Regions from separate parts of the Arthrobacter sp. Y3222053 genome, predicted to be linked through region 1. Evidence: predicted binding sites of a transcription regulator. Region 1 holds the regulator's gene; each other region holds the start of a gene.

The links. The regulator LexA, encoded in region 1, represses DNA repair genes until DNA is damaged. The targets are predictions, from matches to a motif close to TCGAACANNTGTTCGA.
Region 2: AC5RUW_RS05070 (LexA family protein) is a predicted target of LexA. The motif match lies at 1,116-1,131, and genes of this name have one in related genera.
Region 3: AC5RUW_RS05230 (DUF6504 family protein) is a predicted target of LexA. The motif match lies at 1,388-1,403, and genes of this name have one in related genera.
Region 4: ruvA (Holliday junction branch migration protein RuvA) is a predicted target of LexA. The motif match lies at 1,464-1,479, and genes of this name have one in related genera.

Annotation. Positions count from the first base shown of each region.
Region 1 is NZ_JBNHIA010000003.1:38,248-40,443, forward strand. Features, by position in the region: gene AC5RUW_RS08245 (histidinol-phosphate transaminase) at 1-40, opposite strand, end outside; gene AC5RUW_RS08250 (LysM peptidoglycan-binding domain-containing protein) at 165-536, opposite strand; gene lexA (transcriptional repressor LexA) at 878-1,636, shown strand; gene AC5RUW_RS08260 (ATP-dependent DNA helicase) at 1,805-2,196, opposite strand, start outside.
Region 2 is NZ_JBNHIA010000002.1:169,687-171,882, forward strand. Features, by position in the region: gene AC5RUW_RS05065 (Y-family DNA polymerase) at 1-668, opposite strand, end outside; gene AC5RUW_RS05070 (LexA family protein) at 661-1,080, opposite strand; gene AC5RUW_RS05075 (NAD(+)/NADH kinase) at 1,213-2,106, opposite strand.
Region 3 is NZ_JBNHIA010000002.1:200,907-203,102, reverse strand. Features, by position in the region: gene AC5RUW_RS05235 (DNA polymerase III subunit alpha) at 1-939, opposite strand, end outside; gene AC5RUW_RS05230 (DUF6504 family protein) at 952-1,263, opposite strand; gene AC5RUW_RS05225 (hypothetical protein) at 1,602-2,048, shown strand; gene AC5RUW_RS05220 (MDR family MFS transporter) at 2,045-2,196, opposite strand, start outside.
Region 4 is NZ_JBNHIA010000002.1:219,115-221,310, reverse strand. Features, by position in the region: gene ruvB (Holliday junction branch migration DNA helicase RuvB) at 1-810, opposite strand, end outside; gene ruvA (Holliday junction branch migration protein RuvA) at 810-1,442, opposite strand; gene ruvC (crossover junction endodeoxyribonuclease RuvC) at 1,603-2,196, opposite strand, start outside.

The DNA.
Region 1 (2,196 bases):
GGAGCGGAAGGCGGTTGAGTTTGTCCAGCTGTTCAGTCACCCGTCCAGCTTAAGTCCGCAGGCACTGCTGGGGAGAATCCCGGGGCGGGGGGTTACGGCCCTGCGGCTGCAGGGGCTCACGCGCCGCAGCTACCGGGGGCAGATGCAGGTGGTGGTCCGGCCGCTCAGCGGGAGACTGGTACGTAAAGCTGCGCGCCGGCCGGGATGGTGGCTTCCTGCAGGTTGTTCAGCTCCATGATGTCGGCGACGACGGCGCGCGGGTCGCGGCCCGGGACGTAGCGGTCCGCCAGCCCCCACAGCGACTCGCCGGTCTCCACGCTGACCTGCAGCGTGTGGGCGGCCGGGTCCTGCGTCTCGCTGCCGGCGATCGCGGGGGCGGTGAAGAAGGCTGCCAGGAAGATCAGGGCAGCGGTGGCCAGCATGACCGGCAGGCCCACCAGGACCAGGCGGCCGCGGCGGGTCAGGCGCAGCGGGGCAGCGGAACCGGCGGTGGACGACGGCGTGGCGGATAGGCCGGGCTGGAGTGCGAGTGACATGGTTTTCCTTTCCGAACCGCGGGGCCCATCAGGCTCGGGCGGAGCGGTTTCGAAGCTTGTTTCGAAAGTCGAGCCCGCTAAGGGCACTTCACTTTCGAATCTTTGTTCGATCAGCTGGATCCTTTCTAGCACCTGTCTACGAACGTTGTCGAGACTCGCTCGAACAAATGTTTGAAAACAGGGGGCTGCTCCCCTAGCGTTGAGAGCAGCACCGGAAGCTGACAGAAGCGAGTCCATCACCCGCCTCTGACAAAACCGCCGGGAGCCGCGGGCGGGACCGCCGTCCGCACGCTGGAAGAACGCGGCCGGATGCACCGGCCGCCGGCCTGAAGGGAAGCGCCGTGGCACGCAGGACTGTAAGCGGAGGCACCGATGCCTCCACCTCCGGGCGCCCGGCCAAGGGCCTGACTCCCCGCCAGCAGAAGATCCTGGAGACCATCCAGCGGTCCGTCAGCAGCAACGGCTACCCGCCGTCCATGCGCGAGATCGGCGACACCGTGGGGCTGGCCAGCCTCTCGAGCGTGACCCACCAGCTGGGCCAGCTGGAAAAGCTCGGCTACATCCGCCGTGACCCCAAGCGGCCCCGCGCCATGGAGATCCTTACTCCGCTGATGCTTCGGGATGCCGAGCCCGCAAAGCCGGCCGCGCCGGCTGACGCAGACCCGGCTCCCTCCGGCGGCACGGAGGCGGGGAACGTCACCGCCCTGCGGACGGACACCGCGCTGGATACCGCCATGGTTCCCCTGGTCGGCCGCATTGCCGCCGGCGGTCCGATTCTCGCGGACCAGCAGGTTGAGGACATGGTGCCGCTGCCCCGGCAGCTGGTGGGCCACGGTGAGCTGTTCATGCTGCGGGTCTCCGGCGACTCCATGGTCGACGCCGCCATCTGCGACGGCGACTGGGTGGTGGTCCGCCGCCAGCCCACCGCGGAGAACGGTGACATCGTGGCCGCGCTGCTCGATGACGAGGCCACGGTCAAGACCTTCCGCCAGCGCGAGGGCCACACCTGGCTGCTGCCGCAGAACACGCGCTACGAGCCCATCCCGGGCGACCACGCCACGATCATGGGCAAGGTCGTCTCCGTGATGCGGTCGCTGTAGGCGCCCCTGCCGCGCTTCGGGAGGTTTTCGCCCCCGACCAGCGGCGCCGGCATCGGCGCTGCGGTCGGGGGCGTTTGCGTGCGCGCCCCGTCCCGGCCCTATATGGCATCCGAACGGGTCAGCCGTGGCAAGCGGCCAGCGGCTGGGCGTCCTGTCCTCTGCGGAGCATCAGGCCCCGGCGCCGGCCTTTGACGCGGCGGCCAGCCGCTGCAGCGCCTTCAGCACCACGGCCCGGTCGGCGGTCGGCCAGAACGGCGGCAGCGCCGAACGCAGGAAGCCTCCGTACCGTGCCGTGGCCAGGCGCGAGTCCAGCACGGCCACCACGCCCTGGTCCCCCGCTGCACGGATCAGCCGGCCCGCGCCCTGGGCGAGGCGGATCGCGGCGTGCGTCGCGGAGACGCTCATGAACCCGTTGCCGCCGGCGCGGGCCACGGCCCGGCTGCGGGCCGTCATCAGCGGATCGTCCGGGCGCGGGAACGGAATCCGGTCCAGCACGACCAACCGGCACGACGGACCGGGAACGTCCACGCCCTGCCACAGCCCCATGGTGCCGAACAGGC
Region 2 (2,196 bases), on a different contig from region 1:
AGGGCCGGGTCCGCCGCCTTCAGGTCGGCGACGGTCTCGATCCCCATGGCCGCGAGCTTGGCCCCCAGTCGTGAGCCGACGCCCCACAGTCCGGTCACCGGCACCCGCGCCATGATGGTGTCCACCACTGTCGGGTCCATGGTGTCCAGGTTGCAGACGCCGCCCAGGTGCCGGTTCTGCTTGGCGATCCGGTTGGCGAACTTCGCCAGCGTCTTGGTGGGGCCGATGCCAACGCAGACCGGCAGGCCGGTGTGCCGGGCGACGGCGGAGCGGATCTCCGCACCCTGCGCCGCCAGTTCAACGGGGGTGCCGGCGAGCCCGAGGAAGGATTCGTCGATGGAGTACACCTCCTGCCACAAGGCGTACCGGCCCAACAGCTGCATCACCCGTGAGCTCATATCCCCGTACAGCTCGTAGTTGCTGGAGCGCTGCACCAGCCCTGCCCGGGCGGCCCCGGCCGCCAGCTGGAACCAGGGGGTGCCGGTCTTGATGCCCAGGGCCTTCGCTTCATCGGAGCGGGCGACCACGCAGCCGTCGTTGTTGGAGAGCACGACGACGGGAATCCCGGCCAGCTTCGGATCGAAGGCGCGCTCGCAGGAGACGTAGAAGCTGTTGACGTCGACCAGTGCGATCCGCTCGGCGCGTGCCTCAGACCGTTCCTCAGACATGGTGCAGGCACCGCGTCACGACGCCCCACACCGTCAGCTCCGCGGCGTCGGCCAGCTCAATATCCGGGGTGCCGCGGCTGTCGGCCCGCAGGAGCACCGTGTCTCCGCGCAGCAGCAGCCGGCGCACCAGCAGTTCGCCGTCGACCACTGCGATGACGACGGCGCCGTCGTGCGGTGTGCGGGAGCGGTCGACGATCAGTTCGTCACCGCTGCTGATGCCGGCGTCGACCATGGAGTCGCCGTCCACCCGGACCACATAGGTGGAGGTGGGGTCGCTGATCAGGTGCCGGTTGAGGTCGATCCGCCCGTCAAAGTAGTCACGCGCCGGGCTGGGAAACCCAGCCGCCGTGGCGGCGTCGGCCTCCGCCGGCCCGGCCACGCGCCGGGAGCGGTCCGCTGAGAACACCGCCATGCTCCGCCCCTCCCACATTTCCGCACGATCGCGTATCGAACACACCTTCGAATACCAAGGCTAGCATCACGCTCTCGGCGGCCGTGCTTCACCGTCGGCGGCGTGGTCGGATTCCTCCAGGGCTGACGCCGGTCACCGGCCCAGCCGCTCCGCCAGCTGCTCGCGGGTAAAGGGCAGGTCCAGCAGACTGAGCTTGAGCATCCCGCGCCGTGCGTGGCCTTCCTTGTCGAGGCGGATGACCTGCCCGGCGTCGGGCCGCAGTTTCATCCGTACGCGGGTGCCCGGGCGGGCCTCGCCCAGCAGGACGCCGTCGGCCTCCATCGCCACGGTTCCGCCCGCCTCATCCAGGGCAATGGACAGCCCGTCCTCGTGGCCGAGGACAAACGGGTGGCTGAACCCGGCCATCGGTGCCACCGGGGTGACGACGACGGCGGGCAGCGCCGGGGAGACCACCGGCCCACCGGCGGCGTAGCTGTAGGCGGTGGAGCCGGCCGGCGTGGCGGTGATCAGACCGTCGGCCTTCACGAAGCCGTAGGGGATCCCGGCCACGTCCAGGTGGGCGTGGACCGTGCCCTTGCCGGGCTGGCGGGTGAAGACAAAGTCGTTGAAGACCAGATGGTGGGTTTCCTCGCCGTCCGGCGGGGTCACCGCGACGACCAGGGCGTGGTGGCCTTCCACGGAGAAGTCTTCCGCCGCGATCCGGTCCAGGGCGGCGTCGAGCTCGTCCGGCTGCAGCTCGATCAGGAAACCTAGGTTGCCGTAGTTGGTGCCGAGCACCGGTACCGGCCGGTCCGCCACCAGGCGCATGGCGCCCAGCATGGTGCCGTCCCCGCCCAGGCTGACGATTACGTCCACCGCGGAGCGGAAATCGTCGTCGTCCAGCAGCTGAACCCCCTCCGGAAGCCGGCCCAGGGCTGAAGCCAGGCCGACAACCCGGGCTCCGTGGGCGGCAGCCCAGCGGGTCAATGAGTCGACGGCGTCGGTGGTCGATTTGGTGGGATGGACGATGAGCCCCACGGTGCGCATGGAAGGTCCTTTCAAACAGGCGGTGACCGCATCGTATCGACGGTGCCTGAGAGGTTGCCGAGGAGTGGCGGCCAGCGGACCGAGTTTGGT
Region 3 (2,196 bases), on a different contig from region 1:
GATGCCGATCACCGATGCTTCGGGCACCACCGGGCGTTTCCAGCCCATGTCCTCCGCCGGATCCATCCGGCAGCGGTCGGCCACCGTTTCGGTATCGGCGAGCAGCCGGGCGGCGCCGGCACCCCCGTAACCGGCCTCGGCGCTGATTTCCCGGGCCAGGGCGGCCATGGTGCGGGCGTTCTTCAGCCAGCCCTGCCCGTTGGGCTGCAGGTCCTGCAGGCGGGACAGGGCGGTCAGCGAGCGCGCGGCGTCGAGCACATCGGCAGTGGCGGCGCCGTCCTCATCGACATACCGCACCGCGTTGGTCAGCACGGCGGGCAGGCGCATCTCATCGGCCAGCCGGAACATGCGCACCGCATGGGCCAGGCAGAGGTTCTCCCCCGGTGCGCTCAGATGCGTGGCGACCTCGACGGCGAGCGCTTCGGGGGGCAGGACCCGCCGCCAGCGGGCGAACAGGGTGCGTGCCACGGCGTAGCTGCGGCTGCGCATGGCCTGCCCGACATCGGAGTACGGGCCCACCAGGACGGTGAGCAGCGGCTCCCCCTCCGGGCCGACGGCGCGGGCGGCCAGCTGCTCACGGGTTACCCCCACCGGCGGCCCCTGCCTCCCCTTGGATGGCGAGGTGCCGGTGTGGGCGTCGGACACCAGCCGGCAGAGGGCCGCGTAACCCCTCCCGTGGTTTCCCCCATGGGCGAGCACGACCACCCGCCCGACTGTCCCGCCGCCGTCGAGCACCGCCAGGTCGACGCCGATGATGGCGTCCAGGCCCGTGTCCAGGCAGGCACGCAGGTGCTTCACCGCCCCGTAGAGGCCGTCCCGGTCGGTGACGGCGAGGGCATCGGCTCCGTCGGCGGCAGCGGCGGCGGCGAGCTCCTCGGGCCAGGACACCCCGTAGTGGGCACTGAAGGCGCTGGCCACGTGCAGGTGGGTAAAGGGCATGGAGGGCTCGGCCTAGGCGCTTTCCCGCAGGGCGTCATGGACCCGGATCAGCCGCCAGCGCCCGGTGTCCACCTGATGGGAGATGTCCAGGGTACGCAGCGCGGAGCGTCCGTTCAGGCGGGCCTGCACCCGCCAGATCTCGTGGTCCACCAGCCCGGGGCCGTGCCCGCGCTCTGCCCGGGTTTCCTCCTCCCACCATTTCCGGCGCTCGTACCAGCGCACCGGATCCGCCGCCAGCCGGTAGGTGCGCCCGCCCCAGAGCAGCCGCAGGGGCACGCCGGCCGGCGAGCACACCACCTCTATCGCCTCGCTGAAGACTCCCATGCCGGTTTCCTTCCAGCCCCGCTCCCAGGCACACCGCCGCGGGAGCGTCCTATGCATCGCAGGCCCGCAGGCTTCGGATACGTACGTGACACTTCCATTGGACGCCGAACACGGCGCCCTGTCTTCGAACACATGTTCGAATACCAGTGTACGACCGCGTACGGACAAAAGGGACACCCCTCCCGGGGATCAGCTGCTGTGGCCCGTGAACCAGCGCCTGCATTCACATCAACCGCCCGCAGGCCGGTAAGAGCAGACCCCATGAGGCACACTGGTGCAAACGACCCACCCGCCCCGGAGTCCGCCCAGGGACTTGGATTCAAGGACAGGAACAGCCCGTGCCCGAAAACAGCCAGCCCATCCCGCCCGATCCCGGTTCCTATGTCAATCCGTATCGGCAGGCCCCCGGGCCCGACGGCGGCGCCCCTGCAGGTTCCGGGCACGCAGGTTCCGAACAGGCGGCACCGGATCGGCGCCGGATCGGGCCCGGCGCCATTGTCGGACTCGTCCTGTCCACCGTCGTTTGGGTGTTGTCAGCGCCTGTGGTGTTTGAACTCCTCGACCTTTTCCTGAGGGACAGCGTCCGCAGCGGAGCGCTGGAGCTGGTGCCCTTCTTCGGTATCGCCGCATGTGCCGTTGGAGTGGTCGGGTTCATCGTGGCCTTCAGCCGGGGCAACCGCAGGCTGGCGGCCCGGCTGTACAACTGGGCGGCCCTTGCCTGGGTGGTGCTGTTGGGGGCTCTGGTGGTCGTGTTCTTCATGCTCCTGACCGCCGCTTTCAACTAACCCGCACGCCCCTCCTCCGCTGCCTCCGCCCGCGCCGTCGTCGACAGCGGCACCTCCCTGATGAACAGGCACAGCACGAACGCCGCGGCGACCAGCGGCACGCTGACCAGGAAAATCGGCGGCAGCGCCTGGTCAAAGGCCGAGGCGA
Region 4 (2,196 bases), on a different contig from region 1:
CAGCACGGAGCGGTCGAGGCGGTCCAGGCCGCGGGCGTCGACCTCGTACATGTCCAGCGCCGCGGAGGCGGCCCTGGAGTCGATCTGTTCGACGCCGTGCACCAGCGCCCAGTCCCGGACCCGGCGGAGCAGCCGGTTGGCGATGCGCGGCGTGCCGCGGGACCGGCCGGCGACCTCGGCGAATCCGGCCGAGTTCACCTTCATGTCCATCAGCATGGCCGAGCGGCGCAGCACGAGCTCCAGCTCCTCCGCGGAGTAGAACTCCAGGTGGCCGGTGAACCCGAACCGGTCCCGCAGCGGTCCGGGCAGCAGCCCGGCGCGGGTGGTGGCTCCGACCAGGGTGAAGGGCGGCAGCTCCAGTGGAATGGCGGTGGCACCGGCACCCTTGCCGACGACGATGTCGACCCGGAAGTCCTCCATCGCCATGTAGAGCATTTCCTCAGCGGGACGGGACATGCGGTGGATCTCGTCGAGGAACAGTACTTCGCCCTCGGTCAGCGAGGACAGGATGGCGGCGAGGTCTCCGGCGTGCTGGATGGCAGGGCCGGAGCTGATCCGCAGCGGTGCGTTCATCTCGGCCGCGATGATCATCGAGAGCGTGGTCTTGCCCAGTCCGGGCGGGCCGGAGAGCAGGACGTGGTCCGCGCTGCGCCCACGCAGCTTCGAGGCCTCCAGCACCAGGGCCAGCTGCTCGCGCACCCGCTTCTGGCCGACGAAGTCGTCCAGGTTCTTGGGCCGCAGCGCCGCTTCGATGGCTTTGTCGTCGGGGTCGCCGGTCGCGGCGACCAGCGGATCGGCACCTGGTGCCATCAGCCGGCCTTCCCGCTGCGGGCCGCGGGCCGGCGGCCGTCCTGGCCCAGCCGGCGAAGGGTCACGCGCAGGATTTCAGCGACCTGCCCGGACGCAGCGACCTCCGGCTCCTCGGCCATGGCCGCGTCAATCGCGGCGGTGGCGTCCTTTTCGTTCCAGCCCAGGCCGGTCATGGCGGCCAGCACCTGGTCCTGCCAAGCCGGTGCGGCCGGCGACGTGCCGGGCGTGTCGAGTGGAACAAGCTTGTCGGCCAGTTCCAGCAGGATCTTCCGGGCGCCCTTCGGGCCGATGCCGGGAACCTTGGTGAAGGCCTTCACGTCTTCGGTGGACGCCGCCCGCCGCACGTCCTCCGGGGAGTGCACCGCCAGCACGGCCAGGGCGAGGCGGGGGCCGACGCCGCTGACCCCGAGCAGGGTCTCGAAGACCTCCTTCTGCTCGGCGTCGGCGAAGCCGAAGAGCGTCAGCGAGTCCTCGCGCACGATCAGCGAAGTGAACACCTGCGCTTCACGGCCCACATGCAGGCCGCTGAGGGTCTGTGGCGTGGCCTGGACGGACATGCCGACGCCGCCCACCTCGATGACGGCTGCGTGCAGCCCGACCTGGGCCACGGTGCCGCGAAGGGAACTGATCATGGGAGGACTCCAACGGATTCATAGAACATAGCTACGAATACCCTACTTGGGTCCGGCCGCGATTCCGCACCGGACGCCGTCGGCCCGCGTTTCGCCGGCGCTGCGGGTCTCCCCAGGCGGCTGCCAGCCGCCGGTCAACGGGCCGCGGGGCGGTGCAACCTCAGCGGCCCGTGCGCCGTGCCTTGGCTTCGGCTTCGGCCCAGAGCCGCTGCGCCGCCGTCAGGCCCGTTCCGCCGCCAGCTCCGGCCGCGGCGCGGGCGGGGGCTTTCGTGGCGGATCCCGCCGTGGAACGGCCTGGTCCGAGCGCGGTGCGCCGCCACGCGTGCGTGATGGCCAGGGCAAGGGCGTCGGCGGCGTCGGCCGGGCGCGGCGGCGCGGCCAGACGCAGGATCTTGGTGACCATTTTGCCGACGGCATCCTTGTTGGCGGAGCCGGACCCGGTCACCGCGGCCTTCACCTCGGTGGGGGTGTGCAGCGCCACCGGGATGCCCCGGCGGGCGGCGGCGGCAATGACGATGCCGCTGGCCTGGGCGGTGCCCATCACGGTGCTGACGTTGGTGTGGCTGAACACCCGCTCCACAGCCAGCACGTCAGGGACGTGTTCATCGAGCCAGGCGTCAATCGAGGTGGCGATGGTCAGCAGCCGCCCGTCGAGGGCAGTCGCCGAGTCGGTACCCACCACGCCCACCGCGACCAGGTGGGCGCGGCGGCTGGGCTCGACGTCGACGACGCCGAGCCCGCACCGCGTCAGGCC